Regions from separate parts of the Tissierella pigra genome, predicted to be linked through region 2. Evidence: riboswitches for the same ligand, from Rfam matches in the RefSeq annotation. Region 2 holds a riboswitch; the other holds the start of a gene.
What was found. A riboswitch is a leader RNA that binds a small molecule or an ion and turns the genes downstream of it on or off. The one in region 2 is predicted to bind lysine.

Region 1: linked by a shared signal. The riboswitch ahead of KQI41_RS00515 (aspartate kinase) and the one ahead of KQI41_RS02920 (transporter substrate-binding domain-containing protein) in region 2 are both predicted to bind lysine.

What each region holds. Positions count from the first base shown of each region.
Region 1 is NZ_JAHLPJ010000001.1:109,154-118,392, forward strand. It holds gene KQI41_RS00485 (ABC transporter ATP-binding protein) at 1-708, shown strand, start outside; gene KQI41_RS00490 (helix-turn-helix transcriptional regulator) at 776-979, opposite strand; gene KQI41_RS00495 (hypothetical protein) at 960-1,394, opposite strand; gene KQI41_RS00500 (MarR family winged helix-turn-helix transcriptional regulator) at 1,660-2,103, shown strand; gene KQI41_RS00505 (ABC transporter ATP-binding protein) at 2,121-4,361, shown strand; gene KQI41_RS00510 (ABC transporter ATP-binding protein) at 4,358-6,208, shown strand; gene KQI41_RS00515 (aspartate kinase) at 6,266-7,471, opposite strand; lysine riboswitch at 7,580-7,766, opposite strand; gene KQI41_RS00520 (helix-turn-helix domain-containing protein) at 8,281-8,481, opposite strand; gene KQI41_RS00525 (5' nucleotidase, NT5C type) at 8,537-9,127, opposite strand.
Region 2 is NZ_JAHLPJ010000001.1:612,010-621,248, forward strand. It holds gene rbr (rubrerythrin) at 1-477, opposite strand, end outside; lysine riboswitch at 804-987, shown strand; gene KQI41_RS02920 (transporter substrate-binding domain-containing protein) at 1,151-1,966, shown strand; gene KQI41_RS02925 (amino acid ABC transporter permease) at 1,991-2,773, shown strand; gene KQI41_RS02930 (amino acid ABC transporter ATP-binding protein) at 2,788-3,519, shown strand; gene KQI41_RS02935 (small, acid-soluble spore protein, alpha/beta type) at 3,562-3,744, opposite strand; gene sufU (Fe-S cluster assembly sulfur transfer protein SufU) at 3,826-4,248, opposite strand; gene KQI41_RS02945 (cysteine desulfurase) at 4,238-5,476, opposite strand; gene sufD (Fe-S cluster assembly protein SufD) at 5,469-6,518, opposite strand; gene sufB (Fe-S cluster assembly protein SufB) at 6,530-7,936, opposite strand; gene sufC (Fe-S cluster assembly ATPase SufC) at 7,948-8,703, opposite strand; gene KQI41_RS02965 (L,D-transpeptidase family protein) at 8,922-9,239, shown strand, end outside.

The sequences.
Region 1 (9,239 bases), 500 kb from region 2:
TTTGAATATATAGAAGGTGAATCCGTTTTAAAGGATATATCATTTAAAGTAATCCCAGGGACAAATATAGCATTAGTAGGTCCTACGGGTGCAGGAAAAACTACTATAGTAAATCTTTTAACTGGATTCTATGATATAAATAAAGGTGAAATATTAGTAGATGGAGTAAATATTAAGGATTATAAAAAAGATAGTTTAAGAAAGATATTTGGAATGGTTCTGCAAGATACATATCTTTTTTCAGGTACTATTAAGGAAAATATAAGATATGGAAAGCTAGATGCAACAGATGAGGAAATAGAAAAAGCAGCTATTTTAGCAAGGGCAAATGAATTTATAGAGTATCTCCCTAAGGGTTATGATACATTTATAAATGAAGGAGGAACTAATTTAAGTCAAGGGCAAAGACAATTACTTGCTATATCAAGGGCAATTTTATCCAACCCTTCTATATTGATACTAGATGAAGCCACATCATCAGTAGATACAAGGACAGAATTAAAGATTCAAGAGGCAATGGTGAAATTAATGGAAAATAGAACTACATTTATAATTGCCCATAGACTTTCAACCATAAGAGATGCAGATATAATTATGGTAATAGATCATGGTGAAATAGTAGAAAAAGGAAATCATGAAGAATTACTGAAATTAAAAGGACACTATTATAATTTATATCAAAGTCAATTTGCTAATGTAAGCATATAGTAAGAATAAAAAGTAATCACTCTGCATAGCCATGCAGAGTGATTAAATACTTTAAATCACCATAAGCTCAATCTATAAATTCAAATAACTCCTCTACAGTAACACCAAATATCTTAGCAATATCCATAGCTAACTTTAAAGAAGGATTATACTTTCCATTTTCTAAATGAACAATGGTTTCACGGCGAACCCCGACTAACTCTGCCAGTTCACTTTGTTTTATATTCTTATTTTCTCTGAGTTCTTTCAAATTAGTCTTTAAGGTAGTCATCTTCTGGTCCCTTCCTATCATAGTACTGGAATAAAATTGGCTTTATTCCAGTAATTATAAGTAGTAAAATTAGAGTAAATAATCCAATAGTATCCCTAGAGAGTTCTATTTCTTTGAACATAGGTGATGCTATAAGAACAATAAGGACAAATAGTCCTATTGTAGTAATGTTGATACATATGTGATTTACTTTGCCTAGTATTCTTTCTGCTGACTCATCAGTCTTTTCATTTTTTCGTAGTAATCCAATGACGGCATAAGCTATTAATCCCAGATAATAGAGTTTTGAGATAATAGGTTCATATTGTTTAAATCCAAAGTTTTCTCGACTAGCAATATATAAAGCTAGTATTCCAAATATTATCACTGCCTGTAATGAATATTGTGTTACTAAAGAAAGTTTTTTCTTTTTCATAAAATCGCACCTCCCATGTTATATATTTATAACCTCTATGTTATAAATATATAACATTAATTATAATTAGTCAAGTATAAATGTTAATTATTTATAACATTAATTCCAAGGGATACGTAACAAACTTAAAGATATAATATTAGTTAGTTAACTAATTAATAATTAGAGTATGCTTTATAAAGATAAAATTTGAATATTGACAACTATAAGAGATAGTAGTATTATATTAATTATGTTTAGCCGACTAACTAAAGAGGAGGACAAAATGGATGTAATAAATAAGGATTCTTTATATTATATATTTTTAGAAGTTCTAAGACTTCATCACATTCGTACCCGTATGCTACTTGATGAAATAGGCATATATCCAGGACAGCCACCTTTATTATTTATTTTAAATAAAAAGGATGGTCAGAGTCAGAGAGAACTAAGTGATAAACTAATGTTAGCACCTGCAACTTTGACAGTAATGATAAAAAGAATGGAAAAATCAGGTCTGGTAATACGAAAACAAGATGATAAAGATCAAAGAGTGTCTAGAGTATATATAACTGAAGAAGGAAGAAGAATATGTAAAGATGCACTGAAGGCAACTAATGTAATTGGAGAAGAATGTTTTGGAAATTTTACAGCAGAAGAAAAAGTGATTTTAAGAAGACTATTAATGGAAATGAGAGATAATTTAAACAAAGCAAATCACAAAGAATGAAAGATTAGGAGGATAATATGCTAAAACTATATAAAGAGTTTAAACCATTTATTGTATCAATAATTATTGTAATAGCATTGCTTTTCCTTCAAGCTAGTACAGAGCTAGCCTTGCCTGATTATATGTCCAATATAGTCAATATAGGAATACAGCAAAATGGAATAGAAAATGTAGTACCAAAAGTAATTAGGGCTTCTGAATTGGAAAAAATAAATATATTTTTAAATGACGAAGAAAAGGCTTTGATAAAAAGCAGTTATGAATTAATAGAAAAAAATAATAGTCAAGAATATAATGATTACCTAAAGAAGTATCCAGTGTTAGAAGGTGAGGAACTATATTTACTAAATACTAAAGATAAAGAAATCATTGAAGAAATGAACTCTTTTCTAGGAAGACCTATGCTTATTATATGGGCAATAGAAAATGGAACTCCTGAAGGAATGGGAGCAGAAAATGAGGGTACAAATCCCTTTGCTAATTTACCAGAGGGTACAGATCCTTTCGTAGTATTGAAGAGTTTACCACAGGAACAACTGGAATTAATTAAATCTAGTGCTGAAGAACAATTTAATAACTTACCAGAAACCATGATAAATCAAGCTGCCATAAATTATATTAAAGCTGAGTATGAAAATATAGGAATTAATATAGAAAAAACTCAATCTAACTATATATTGTATATAGGGGGAATAATGTTACTTATTTCACTTATAAGTATGGCTGCGTCCATAGGAGTTGGATTTTTATCATCTAAAATCTCATCGGGAATTGGCAGAAATTTAAGAGAAAAGGTATTTAAAAAAGTAACTCAGTTTTCCAACAATGAGTTTGATGACTTTTCAACAGCTTCACTAATAACTAGAAGTACAAATGATATTCAGCAAGTACAGCAATTTAGTATGATGATGATGAGAATTATATTTTTTGCACCTATTATGGGAGTAGGTGGAATTATAAGAGCTCTTAGAACTAATACTTCTATGGCTTGGATAGTTGGAGTAGGAGTCATGGCTATTTTAACATTGGTTATAGTTTTATTTTCAGTGGTTATGCCTAAATTTAAAAAATTACAAGACCTTGTAGATAGGGTAAATCTTGTAATGAGAGAAGCACTTAATGGATTAATGGTAATTAGAGCCTTTAATACTCAAAAAGTGGAAGAAAAGAAATTTGATAAAGCCAATAATGATTTAACAAAAACAAACCTATTTGTATCAAGAGTAATGACCATGATGATGCCAACTATGATGCTTATTATGAATGGAATAATGCTTCTAATAATATGGGTAGGTGCTCATGAAATAGATAATGGAGTAATTCAAGTAGGAGATATGATGGCATTTATTCAATATACTATGCAGATTATAATGTCTTTCCTTATGATTTCCATGGTTTCAATCATACTTCCAAGAGCTTCCGTATCGGCAGGAAGAATTGCTGAAGTATTAAATAAAGATCTTGTAATTCAAGAATCTAAAAGTCCTAAAAAACTTACAAGTAGTACAAAAGGTGTTTTAGAATTTAAAAATGTTAATTTTAAATATCCAGGAGCAGAGGAATATGTATTGGAAGACATATCCTTTATAGCAAAACCTGGAGAAACTACAGCTTTTATAGGTAGTACAGGAAGTGGAAAATCAACCCTTATTAACTTAATACCTAGATTTTATGATGTTACTGATGGAAAAATCCTCGTTGATGGAATAGATATAAAAGATATGGGGATTCATGATTTAAGAGAACAAATAGGGTATGTTCCTCAAAAGGGAGTACTTTTTACTGGAACCATAGAAAGCAATTTAAAATATGGTAAAAATAAAAATGCTACAGAAAAAGATATTTTAAAAGCCATAGAAATATCTCAAGCAAAAGAGTTTATAGATACAAAAGAAGATGGAATTCTAACTGAAATATCTCAAGGAGGAACCAATGTATCTGGAGGTCAAAGACAGAGACTTTCCATAGCCAGAGCATTGACTAAGGGACCTAGAATATTTATTTTTGATGATAGTTTTTCAGCTCTTGACTTTAAAACTGATGCAGCACTACGAAAAGCCATGAGTGAAGAAGTTAAAGATAAAACTGTACTCATAGTAGCTCAAAGAATAAATACAATAATGAACGCTGAAAATATTATAGTTCTAGACGAAGGAAAAATAGTTGGAAAAGGGACTCATAGGGAATTACTTAAAAGCTGTGATGTTTACAAACAAATAGCCTTATCCCAGCTATCAGAGGAGGAATTAGCCATATGAGTGGAAAAGATATAAAAACAAATACTTCTAAAAGAAGAGGTCCCATGGGAAATGGACCAATAGGGGCAAGATTTGAGAAACCTGAAGACTTTAAAGGAACATTTTCAAAGTTATTGAATTATTTAAAGCCATATACGTTTAAACTAACCATAGTAATGATATTTGCCATAGGAAGTACGGTGTTTTCCATAGTAGGACCCAAAATTCTTGGTAAAGCTACAACTAAAATATTTGAAGGACTGGTATCTAAAGTATCTGGAGCAGGTGGAGGCATAGACTTCCAGTATATATTGAATATAGTATTCCTCTTGATTGGACTATATTTAATATCTGCAATATTCTCATATATACAAGGGTTTATAGTGACTGGAGTAGCACAAAAGGTAAGCTATAATTTAAGAAAAGAAATATCTGAAAAAGTAAATAAACTTCCCCTTAAATATTTTGATAATATAAGTCATGGAGATGTATTATCTAGGGTTACAAATGATGTAGATACTGTAAGTCAGACCTTAAATCAAAGTATGAGCCAAATAATAACTTCTGCCACTACTTTAGTAGGAGTTCTTATTATGATGTTGTCCATATCTTGGCAGATGACTATTTTAGCTATTTTAATATTGCCATTGTCCATGGGTTTAGTTATGACAATAGTTAAAAGGTCACAGAAATACTTTAAGGCTCAACAAGAAAGCTTAGGAAAAGTAAATGGACATATAGAAGAAATCTATGGCGGTCATAATATAATGAAGGCCTTTAATGCGGAAGAAGAAGCCGTTGAAGAATTTACAAAGATTAATGGAGAACTTTATAACTCTGCATGGAAATCTCAATTCCTTTCTGGAATGATGATGCCTATTATGAATTTCATAGGTAATATAGGATATGTGGCGGTATCTATTTTAGGTGGATGGTTTGCAGTTAGAAAAACCATAGAAGTAGGTGATATTCTTTCCTTTATTCAATATATAAGAAACTTTACTCAGCCTATAGCCCAAGTGGCTCAAATATCCAATGTATTACAATCAACAGTAGCTGCTGCTGAAAGAGTATTTGTATTCTTAGATGAAGAGGAGGAAGTAAAGGAATCAACTACACCTGTTAAACTAGAAGAAGTAGAAGGAAAAGTTACCTTTGAAAATGTTAAATTTGGCTATAATGAAGATAAAATAGTAATAAACGATTTTTCACAAAATATAAAACCAGGACAAAAAGTCGCCATAGTTGGACCTACTGGTGCAGGAAAAACTACCATAGTAAAATTATTAATGAGGTTTTACGACTTAAACGAAGGTAAAATTCTAATTGATGGAAATGATATAAATGATTTCACAAGAGAAGATTTAAGGAATAACTTTGGAATGGTTCTTCAAGATACATGGTTATTTAGTGGAACAATAATGGAAAATATAAAATATGGCAGATTAGATGCAACAGATGCAGAAGTAATAGAGGCTTCTAAGTCTGCCCATGCCCATAGATTTATCCAAACACTTCCCGATGGATATAATATGGTTATAAATGAAGAGGCAAACAATATATCCCAAGGACAAAAACAGCTTTTGACCATAGCAAGAGCAATACTTTCTGATCCTAAGATACTTATCTTAGATGAGGCAACATCTTCCGTAGATACAAGGACAGAGGTACTCATTCAAAAAGCTATGGAGAATCTGATGAAGGGAAGAACATCCTTTATAATTGCTCATAGACTTTCAACCATAAGAGATGCAGATTTAATTCTAGTAATGAAAGATGGAGATATAATAGAACAAGGAAGCCATGAAGAGCTTCTAAAGAAAAATGGATTCTATGCAGAACTATATAATAGTCAATTTGTAGCATAAAAAAATTCAATCTAATTTAGATAAAATTATAAGTGACCAAGGATAAAACCTTGGCACTTATAATTTAAACTCGTTGGTGATTTTAATTATTGCTTTATCTTTATCCTTAGTATTTATCGTATATGATATTCTAATTTCTGAAGTTGTAACTTGTTTAAATTCAATATTATTGGTGGCAAAAATTTCAAATATCTTTGCTGCAACTCCAGATTGAGTTCTCATGCCCAATCCTATTACTGAAATTTTGGTTATATTCTCTTCTATATCAGCTTTTATCTCTTTCATTGTTATTTTCAATTCATTAATTATATTATTTATTGATTTCTTACTGTCTTTGGGAGCAGTAAAAGAAATATTCACATATCCACCTATTGGTGCAGTTTGACTAATCATATCAATATTTATATCTCTTTCAGATAATTTACTAAATATATTAGATATTCCTCCAATACGATAAGGTACGTTATTAATTGTTACCATTAAATCACTATCACTAACAGTAAGACCTGTAATTACTTTAGATTCCATAGACTTATCATACTCCTTTATATAAGTTCCTTTAAGCTTACCAGTACTTAATGCAATATAAATAGGCACATGATATTTACATCCTATTTCAATAGCTCTAGTTGCTATGACATTAGCACCTAAACTGGACATCTCAATCATTTCATCATAACTAATATAATCTAACTTTTTTGCATTTGGATATATCCGAGGGTCAACTCCATAAATACCTTGTACATCAGTATATATTTCACAAGGACAATCTAACTTGGCTGCCAATGCAACAGCAGTGGTATCAGAACCACCTCTACCTAAGGTTGTTATGTCTCCATTATGGCTTATACCTTGAAATCCAGCTACTATGATTACTTTCCCTTCACTTAATTGTTTTTTTATGTTTTTGATATTAATATCTAAAATAGTGGACTTAGTATGTTTGTCATCAGTTGTTATACCAGCTTGGAATCCAGTTAATGCTACGGCATCTTGTCCTTTTTCCTTTAGTGCCATAGCTAAAAGAGCTGATGTAATTTGTTCTCCTGTAGATAAGAGCATATCTAATTCTCTTTCACTAGGATTTTTAGAAATTTTCTTTGTCATTTCAATAAGGTTGTTAGTAGTTTTTCCCATGGCAGAAACAACAGTAACAATATCAAAACCAGATTTTTTTCTTTCTATAATAAGATTAGCTATAGAATTAATCTTATCAATTGTCTCTACTGATGTTCCACCATATTTCTGTACTATAATGGACAATTAAATCACTTCCTCTATTTAAATTAAAAAAACAGTCATGAGTAAAAGAACTCATAACTGTTTTAGTTGCAAAGATAACAAACTAAAAAATCATATAACTTTTACCCTGTGTAATATAGCACTCTATTAGAGACTGGGTAATCAACTAATGGCAGTGATGTATCTATTAAATACATCCCCAACATATAATTCTAGGGGAAATTATACGTTTCGGCAGTTACACCTTTTTTATAGGAATAGGACTCCCTAAATCTGACCTATAATACTAATTGCAACTGCATCCTCTATATTACAACTAAAACTATGAAATTGTATTTTGAAAAGTATAGCATGTACTAGAGAAATTGTCAAATTAAGATTTTGAGATAATAGAGAATACTTTAAATTTAGGAGTTATTAATATAGATATTTCGATAATATAGATAAATTATTAGGTCTAAGATTAGGTAGAGATGACTATGATACTAAGACTTTCAGCCCTAAAGAAGAGGATTATAGAATAAAAGCACGGCTGAGGAGAAAGGTATATTTAAACACTATTTCAAAGTTATTAGATTATTTAAAGTCATATACATTGTACTAAAATCCACAGTAAGAGATGCAGATTTAATTCTAGTAATGACAGATAGAGATATAATAGAATAAGGAAGCCATGAAGAGCTTCTAAAGAAAAATGGATTCTATGCAGAACTATATAATAGTCAATTTGCAGCATAATATGGGATTATAAATATAAAAAACATTACCCCTTGATATTTTATTAAGGGGTAATTTTGCTAGTATTTTTAATCAAAATTGATTTAAGTAGTCTATGTTCTTAAAACTAATTCATCTATCTTAACACCTAAAGCTTCTGCCAGCAAAACTACCTTATTGAAAGCAGGATTCCTCTTCGTTCCTCGCTCTAGTTCTTCAATATAAGATTTAGAGATATGAGTGAAGTTTGATATATCTAATGTAGTATATCCTTTGCTGTTTCTTAGTTCTCTTACCTTCGAACCATTTAACATAAAAACCCTCCTCTAAAAGACTATATTTAATTATACTTAATATAATCTAAAACTATTACGCAATTCTAAAATCATTAAAGGATTTTTCTGCATAACCTTTTATTATGTTTTCTATTTCAAACCAGTTATTTACACGTGTAACTCTTTCTGGTATAGGTCCTTTATTATAGTTACAATCCATAAGAAGTACTTGAAATCCTGATTCTGATAATTGTATAGCATTTTCATATCTATCTTCTATAAAAATATCACAATTTAAGTCTTTAGCAGTTTTGACTTTGTTATGGGAACCCAATAAGGTCAAAGAATCCATAGGTATATTGTAGTAGGAAAGCCACATAAGGGTTACAGTTTTCATTCGTTCTTCTCTTGCAGTTACAAAATAAATTTGATGATTTTTGTATAAACTATCAAGAACCCTTTTTACACCCATTCTGATTTTAGTTTCAAGGTGTAATGTCTCCCCATATAGAGCATAGAATAATTCATAGGCTGATCTATCTATGCCCAAAACTTGGTGTATTTCATATACTGTCACATCTTCAGGTGTAATTGTAGTATTGAAATAGGTGTTTACCATAGGAATCCAGTCATAAGCTTCAGTAATAGTTCCGTCGATGTCGATACATAAATTTAACTGTTTCATCAATATCGCCTCCATATATATTGTGACTTAATTATATAATATAAATATAAAATCTCTTTTAACAACAAGTTAAGTTTAGGTAAAGAATTCTTCATAAAATGGAATTAGTAAA
Region 2 (9,239 bases):
TACTTTTTCAGTTTTTTCAAATACTCTATTGTTTAATATATTATCTGCAAGTTTGTTGAATCTAATTTCATGAGCTTTTTCTGCATCAGATATTGCTCTAAAAGCAAGGGCTATATCCTTAAATCCTTCTTCTTCGGCAATATCTGCAAAAGTAGGATAAAGTTCTGTCCATTCTTCATTTTCTCCACTTGCTGCTGCTTTTAAATTATCTAAAGTATTTCCTTGAGCAACAGGAAAATCAGCCTCTATACTAATAGTTGCTGGAAGTTCATCTAATCCTGCAAGTAAAAATTTATAAAATCTTTTTGCGTGTTCCTTTTCATTATCAGCTGTTTCGATAAATATATTTCTAATTTGTTTATATCCTTCTTTATCAGCTACAGAAGCATAATATGTATAACGGTTTCTAGCTTGTGATTCTCCTGCAAAGGATTTCATTAAGTTTTCTGCTGTTTTTGTTCCCTTTAAATTATTCATTTTTACCTCCTAAAAATTCCCTTTAGATTAAGGATGATTTGTGTAATCGTTGCCTATTTGTAATAATTACAGTTATATGCTAACATTAATGTCATAAAATGTCAATCATATGCTCTAGGGAAGTAGATTAAGGAGGTCTCTTTTAAAAATATGAATTCAAATATTAATTTATTTAATTTTTTATAAAGCATAATACATGGCTAATTATACAAATGTGAAAGAGATTAATAGTAGAATAAATATATAAATATATTTTAAATAGGTTGACAAATATAAAATATTGATGTAGACTATGAAACATAATTTAATAAGGCCTCATCTTTTTCAGGTGAGGTAGAGGAGCAGTATTTAACAGTCCTTAATGGAGCATGAGAAAGCTACGATATTAAGGAGAAGGAAATGTTGCCGAAGTGTATAATATTCTCAGTATTATATGCTGGGTCTGCAGTGAATAATTGCAGGACTGTCTCAATAAACTTTCCCAGTTTATTGAGTTGTGCTATCTCATTTTGGGAGAAGGAGGGGAATTAGGTACTACTATGTCTATTAGGATCTGAGTTCATCTCAGGTCTTTTTTTGTTACCCAAAATAGTGCAACTCGCATACAAGGTGGTAAGTTTAAGATTTTAAATTGTTAAATTAAACTTATTATGACAGAAGGAGAGAAGTGGATATGAAAAGAAAAATATTATTATTAGTAGGAATTGCCTTAGTAGGGGTTATGATTTTAGGAGGATGTGGAAAAACATCAGATGATAATACATTTAAAATAGGACTTGAAGCAGGATATGCACCATTTAACTGGACACAAATGGATGATTCAAATGGTGGAGTAAAAATAGATGGAAGCAGAGAATTTGCTGGTGGATATGATGTTGAAATTGCAAAGAAAATTGCAGAAGGACTTGGAAAAGAATTAGTTGTTGTAAAGACCGAGTGGGAAGGTCTCATACCGGCCTTAATATCAGGAAAAATTGATGCTGTAATGGCAGGAATGTCACCAACAGCAGAACGCTTAGAGTCCATTGATTTTTCAAGCAACTATTATAAATCAGATTTAGTTATGGTTGTAAAAAAAGGTGGAGCATATGAAAATGCCACTTCAATAGATGATTTTAAAGGTGCAAAAATAACTGGACAGCTAAATACATTTCATTACTCCGTAATTAAACAAATAGAAGGTGTAAATAAGCAGACAGCAATGGATAACTTTCCAGCCATGAGAGTTGCCCTTGAGTCAGGAATAATTGATGGATATGTATCAGAACGTCCAGAGGGAATAAGTGCTGTTTCTGCCAATGATAAATTTGCAATGGTAGAATTTGAGAATGGATTTAAAACTTCAGATGATGATACAGCCATTGCTGTAGGTCTTATAAAAGGCAGTAAATTAAAAGAACAGATAAATAGTATATTAGATAAAATTTCAGAAGATGAATTTAAAGATATTATGGACAATGCTATTATAAATCAACCTTCAGCTGAATAATGTTTGTTTAAAGGAGTGAAGAAAGTGAGCTTTCAATCAATAATAAAAATAATGTCAGAATACTATCCCATGCTTCTTAGGGGTGCAGGTATAACACTTTTAATATCTATAGTTGGTACAGTTATAGGATTTGTCATTGGACTATTAGTAGGAACTATACGAACTATTCCAATACCTAGAAATAGAATAAAGGCTTTTATCCTTAAAATAGTAAATGTTGTTTTTTCTATTTATATAGAAATATTTCGTGGTACACCTATGATAGTACAGGCTATGGTAATTTACTATGGTTCTGCTTTGGCATTTGGAATAGATATGGATAGAATATTTGCAGCCATACTTATAGTATCTATAAATACTGGAGCCTATATGGCAGAAATAGTTCGTGGTGGTATATCATCAATTGATAAAGGACAGTTTGAAGCAGCACAAGCAATAGGAATGAATCATTTTCAAACCATGACTAATATTATATTGCCACAGTTAATTAGAAATATATTACCTGCAACTGGAAATGAATTTGTTATAAATATAAAGGACACTTCAGTGCTAAATGTAATTTCTGTAACAGAATTATTTTTCCAGACAAAATCTATTGCAGGAAATAATTTTAAATACTTTGAAACATTCTTTGTAGCTTCTATTTTTTATTTTGTAATGACCTTTACAGTAACTAGAATTTTACGTTTTTGTGAAATGAAAATAGATGGTCCTGAAAACTATACTATAAATATAGAGGACATATCAGTAAACAAGTCTGAAAAGTTACTTCCTAGAGTAAAAGACACTAGTGTAAAACAATATTAGGAAGGAGATAGAATATGGAAAAGATAATAGAAATTAAACATTTGAATAAATCTTTTGGAAATCATGAGGTTCTGAAAGACATTAATTTTTCAGTAAATAAAGGTGAAGTAGTATGTATTATTGGTTCATCAGGTTCTGGTAAATCTACTCTTCTTAGATGTATAAATCTCTTAGAAGTACCCAGTGGGGGAGAGATTATATATAAAGGTGAAAATATACTAGATGATAATCATGATATTTGTCTATATCGTAAAAATCTAGGCATGGTGTTTCAACAGTTCAATTTATTTAATAATCATGATGTTTTAGGAAACTGCATGGTGGGACAGAGAAAAGTATTGAATCGTTCTAAAGAAGAAGCAGAAAATATATCTATGAAGTATTTAAAAGTAGTAGATATGGATAAATATATCAATGCAAAACCAAAACAATTATCAGGAGGACAAAAGCAACGGGTAGCAATTGCAAGAAGTTTATCTATGGAACCAGATGTAATATTATTTGATGAGCCAACATCTGCTCTTGATCCTGAAATGGTAGGAGAAGTCCTTAAAGTTATGAATGAACTGGCTAAAACAGGACTTACAATGATAATAGTAACTCATGAAATGGAATTTGCAAAAGATGTGGCAGATCGTATTGTTTTTATGGATAAAGGTGTTATTGCAGAAGAAGGAACTCCAGATAAAATATTTAATAATCCAAGTAAAGAACGTACAAGAGAATTTTTAAGACGTGTAATATAATAAAACTAGTTGCAGCTTTTATGCTGCAACTAGTTTTTTGTTTTATGAGGGGTTAAAAGTGTTCTTATCATCATTGGAATGTTGTTTTTTTCCTGGTGCTATATTTTTAGTCATTCCCATGGAATTTGCCATAGTGGTAAAATCATAGCCCAATTCATTGGCTATTTCTAGTTTCATTTCCTCAAAAGCTTTCATAGCATTTTCATTTATTGGTTTTTTAACCATTAGAATCACCTCATGTATATTATTTATCTTTATTTTATATACTTAGAGGATATTTCATACTAGGTAATTAAATGAAAGTTTTTAGCTAATGGCTTCCTTTAGTGTATGCCATGCTAAAACGGCACATTTTACTCTAGCAGGCATATTGGAAATATTTTGAAGAACTATGGCATCTTCTAACTTTTCCAATTGATCTTCATCTATGATTTCTTTTTTAATCATAGATAGAAATAGTTCTACTAAGCTTAAAGCTTCTTCCTTGGCTATTCCTTTTATTAAATCTATCATCATAGAAGTAGAAGCTTGAGATATGGCACATCCCACTCCTGTAAAGGAGGCATCTTCTATTATATTTTCATTGAGTTTAATCTCTAAAGTAATATCGTCACCACAGCTAGGATTGTGACCTCTTTCTCTTATATCTGGCTCTATTAAGGCTTTTTTATTGTGTCCACTTCTATTATGTTCCATAATTAGTTCGGTATAAATAGAGTTAAGATCCATAGCCAAACCACTTCCTTACATTTTCAATTCCTTCAATAAATCTATCTATATCTTCCTTTGTATTATAAAGGTAGAAACTAATCCTTGAAGTTGCAGGTACATTAAGATATTTCATTAAAGGTTGGCAACAATGGTGTCCTGCTCTTATGGCTATACCATAAGAGTCTAAAATAGAAGCTATGTCATGAGGATGAATATCATCCATAGTAAAGGATATTATACCGCCACGCATATTTAAGTCTTTAGGTCCTTGAATATTTATATATGATAAAGGAAGCATCTTATCTAATGTATATTCCATTAATTTTTTTTCGTGGGATTTAATATTATCTAATCCAATCTTTTGCAAATAATCAATGGCTGATCCTAATCCTACAGCTCCTTCTACATTTTTTGTTCCACTTTCAAACTTAAAGGGCAATGGAGCAAATGTAGCATCTTGTTCATAAACATATTCTATCATATCTCCACCTAATAAAAATGGTGACATGGATTCAAGAAGTTCTATTTTACCATATAATACACCAATTCCCATGGGACCTAACATTTTATGTCCAGAAAAAACAAAGAAATCTGCATCAAGATTTTGGACATCTACTGGCATATGGGGAGTGCTTTGCGCACCATCTACTATGACTACTGCTCCCACTTTATGGGAATAGTCTATAATTTCTTCTATTGGGTGAATAGTTCCAAGAGTATTTGACATTTGTGCAACAGCTACTATTTTTGTTTTATTAGTTATTTTTGATTTAATCTCTTCTAGAGAAATCCTTCCTTCTTCATCTAAATACATATATTTTAGGACTGCACCTTTTTCCTTTGCCACTCTTTGCCAAGGTAGGATATTACTATGATGTTCTGATATGGCAAGAACTATTTCATCGTTTTCTTTAATGAACTCCATACCATAAGAATAAGCAATTAAGTTAAGAGACTCTGTAGCATTTTTAGTAAATATAATTTCTTCTATATGTTTGGCATTTATAAGTTTTTTTACTTTTGCTTTAGATAAATCATATAACTCAGTAGCTCTTATACTAAGTTCATGAGCTCCCCGATGGGGGTTGCCATGAGAAGTTATATTATAATCACTAATGGCGTTTATAACATCTATAGGTTTTTGGGTTGTAGCACCATTATCTAAATAAACTAAACTATTCCCATTTATTTTTTGATTAAATATAGGAAAATCTTTTTTTATTTCTAAAGGGTCTAATTTATTCATCCATAAGTCTCCCTTCAATTTCCTTGTTAATAATAAGTCTAAAGTCTTCAAAGGGTATTTTGTCAATTATAGGTCTAAAAGATGATTCTATAATCATTTTTTTTGCTTCTCTTTCATTTAAACCTCTACTCATAAGATAAAAAAGTCTATTTTCATCAATTTGTCCTGCACTGGCAGCATGTTCTCCTTCCACATCATCTTCTTCACATAATAAAGCAGGAATGGAATCAGATTTTACAGTAGGGTCAAGTAATATTACATATTCTTCTTCAACACCTTTAGAATGTCTAGCACCTCTTTTAAAATCCAGATTTCCTCTAAAGACTTTTTTAGATTTATCTTTAAGAACTCCTTTAGTTTCAATACTGCTTAAACTTCTAGGACCTTTATGAATCATAGAATATCCTAAATCCATTTTACGTTCTTTATCTCCTAAATAAATAGATGAGAGATTGGACTCACTTGCTTCTCCTTCTAGAAATGTAGAGTAATTTGTACCGCTAATACTACTTCCTAATTCTACAGAAATCCAGTTAACATTTCCTTGTCCTTCAACAAAGGCAAAGTTTGAATCAAAATTTAAAGATAGATCATTCATTCTTTGAATTTTGATTATATTTATTTTTGTATTATCTTTTGCATATACAACAGTTAGTCCATTATGAAAAGCTTCTGCTTCTTTTATAGAACTATAGTCAAATATAATAGTAGCTTCGCTACCAGATTCAGCTACAATAATATTTTTATCTATAACCATAGGATTAGCCATGTCCATATTAAATTTTATTATTATAGGTTCTTTTATTTTTACATTTCTAGGAAGGGATAAATCTATGCCGCTATTATAGCATTCTTTAGAAAATGAAATAAATCTATCTCCTAATCCTTTAACATCATTCATATCTATATCTAAATCTATATTCCTAGGATTATTAGTTAATTGGATTTTATCTGAAATATTATTAATATCAATATATTCTTTGTTGTAACTTACTACATTGGGAAAATCAAAATGTTCTAAATTAATTCTTTTCCAAAGCATTGTATCCCTCCTTATCCAATAGAACCTTCAAGTTCTATATTAATTAAATTATTTAATTCAACAGCATATTCAAGAGGAAGTTCTTTTGTTATTGGTTCAACAAATCCTCTGACTATCATAGCTTTAGCTTCCTCTTCACTGATTCCTCTACTCATTAGATAGAAAATTGCTTCATCGCTGATTCTACCTATTTTAGCCTCATGTCCTATATCTATATTATCATTATTTAATTCAATAATAGGTAGAGTATCGGATTTAGAGTAATTATCAAGCATTAAAGATTCACAAGATACAGTGGATTTGCATCCATAAGCATCTTTAGCTACTTTGAGAAGTCCTCTATAAAAGGCATATCCACCATCTTTTGATATGGACTTAGAATTTACAGTAGAAGTAGTATGAGGTGCTGCGTGAATTACCTTTGTACCAGTATCTAAATATTGTCCCTTTGCGGCAAAGGTAATGCCAGTAAATTCAGATTTGGCACCTTCTCCCCTTAATATGCTCATAGGATATAACATGGAAACTTTAGAACCAAAAGAGCCAGAAACCCATTCTATGGTTCCATTTTTATCTACCACAGCTCTTTTAGTATTTAAATTGTACATATTTCTAGACCAGTTTTCTATTGTACTATATCTAAGGGCAGCATCTTCTTTTATAAATAACTCAACACAGCCAGCATGAAGATTATTTACTTTATATTTTGGTGCAGAACAACCTTCTATAAAATGAAGTTTTGCACCTTTTTCAACTATAATTAATGTATGTTCAAATTGTCCTGCTCCAGGTGCATTAAGCCTAAAGTAAGATTGTAAAGGAATATCTACTTGAACTCCTTCAGGAACATAGACAAAAGAACCACCAGACCATACAGCGCCATGAAGGGCAGCAAATTTATGGTCATTAGGCGGAACAAGCTTCATAAAGTATTCTTTAACTATATCTTCATATTCTATTAATGCAGTCTCCATATCCATATAAACTACACCTGCATCCACTAATTCTTGCCTGATATTATGATAAACTACTTCTGAATCATATTGTGCTCCTACTCCAGCTAAAGATTCTCTTTCTGCTTGAGGGAGTCCCAATCGCTCAAAGGTGTCCTTTATATCATCAGGAACATCTTCCCAGCTATTTTTCATATCTGAATCTGGCTTAATATAGGTAATTATATTTTCCATATCAAGATCAGATAAATCTGCCCCCCATGTAGGAATAGGTTTGTTATTATATATTTCTAAAGATTTTAGTCTAAAGTCAGTCATCCACTTTGGTTCATTTTTTTCTCTAGAAATTTCCATTATTATTTCAGGAGTTAATCCCTTATCAGTCTTATATTTATAGGTAAATTCATTTTTAATATCATAAATTCCCCTATCTATATCTTCAATAACAGATTTTTTTCTTTCCATATTTCTCACCTCTATTTATTGGAAAATTCATTTCTAATATTTTCATATCCTTTTTTATCAATTTCTTGAGCTAGTTCTAATCCACCGGTTTTTACTATCTTTCCATCAAGTAAAATATGAACAAAATCAGGTTGAAGATATTCCAGTAATTTATTATAGTGAGTTATTACTATTATAGATTTTTCTGTATCTTGAAGTTTCTTTACACCTTCAGCTACTATTCTTATGGCATCTACATCAAGCCCAGAATCTGTTTCGTCTAGGATTGCAAGTTTTGGTTCAAGAATAGACATTTGAAGAATTTCATTTTTCTTTTTTTCTCCACCAGAAAAACCTAGATTTAAATATCTTGAAGCATAATCTTCTTTCATTTCCAATTGACTCATTTTTTCCTTTAATAATTTTTTAAAAGGAATAATTTTCTGCATTTCTCCAGATACAGAAGTTTTAGCAGTTCTTAAAAATTCCTCTACTGTAACGCCTGGAATTTCTTCTGGATATTGGAAAGATAAAAATATACCTTTTTTAGCTCGTTTATCTACTTTCAAATCATTTATTATTTCTCCATCAAACTCTATATTTCCGTCTGTAATTTCGTATTGAGGATGACCCATTAGAGTATATCCTAAAGTAGATTTACCGCCGCCATTAGGTCCCATGATTACATGGATTTCTCCTTTTGCTACTTGAAGGTCAACACCTCTTAATATTTCCTTGCCTTCTATATTTACCTTTAAATTACTTATATTTAATAAATTGTTAGTCATACAAACCCTCCTATATATGAAATACCTTATCAATTGATAGGTGTTATCAGCTTTATATATTTATAATTATATACTTATAATTTAAGAAAGTAAAGCTACTAATTTAGTAGGAATTAATTATGACTTTATCCTATAACAAAGATATATTAGATATAATTACAAAATCATAAGAATACAATAGATAGAAAGCTTGTTTAGGATATAAAGGAGAGGATTATATGTGGCAAAATGGACTAATATTAGTATTATCTATTATTTCATCTACTATGATTGCTGAACCAAATCAAGAAATATTAAATAAAGTTAATATAAATACTGAAGAAAACATAATAGAAGTTCAAGAAGAAGTTGAAGAAACAGAAGAAACAGAAGAAGTTGAAGAAACAGAAGAAATAGAAGAACAAAAAGAAATCATAAAATTTGTACCAGATAAATTAAAAATAAGAGAAGGTATAGCATCAGAAGATGTTATAAGGATTAAAAGATTTTTAAAGGAAAAAGGATATATGGATATGGCTAGTGATTATTTTTATGAT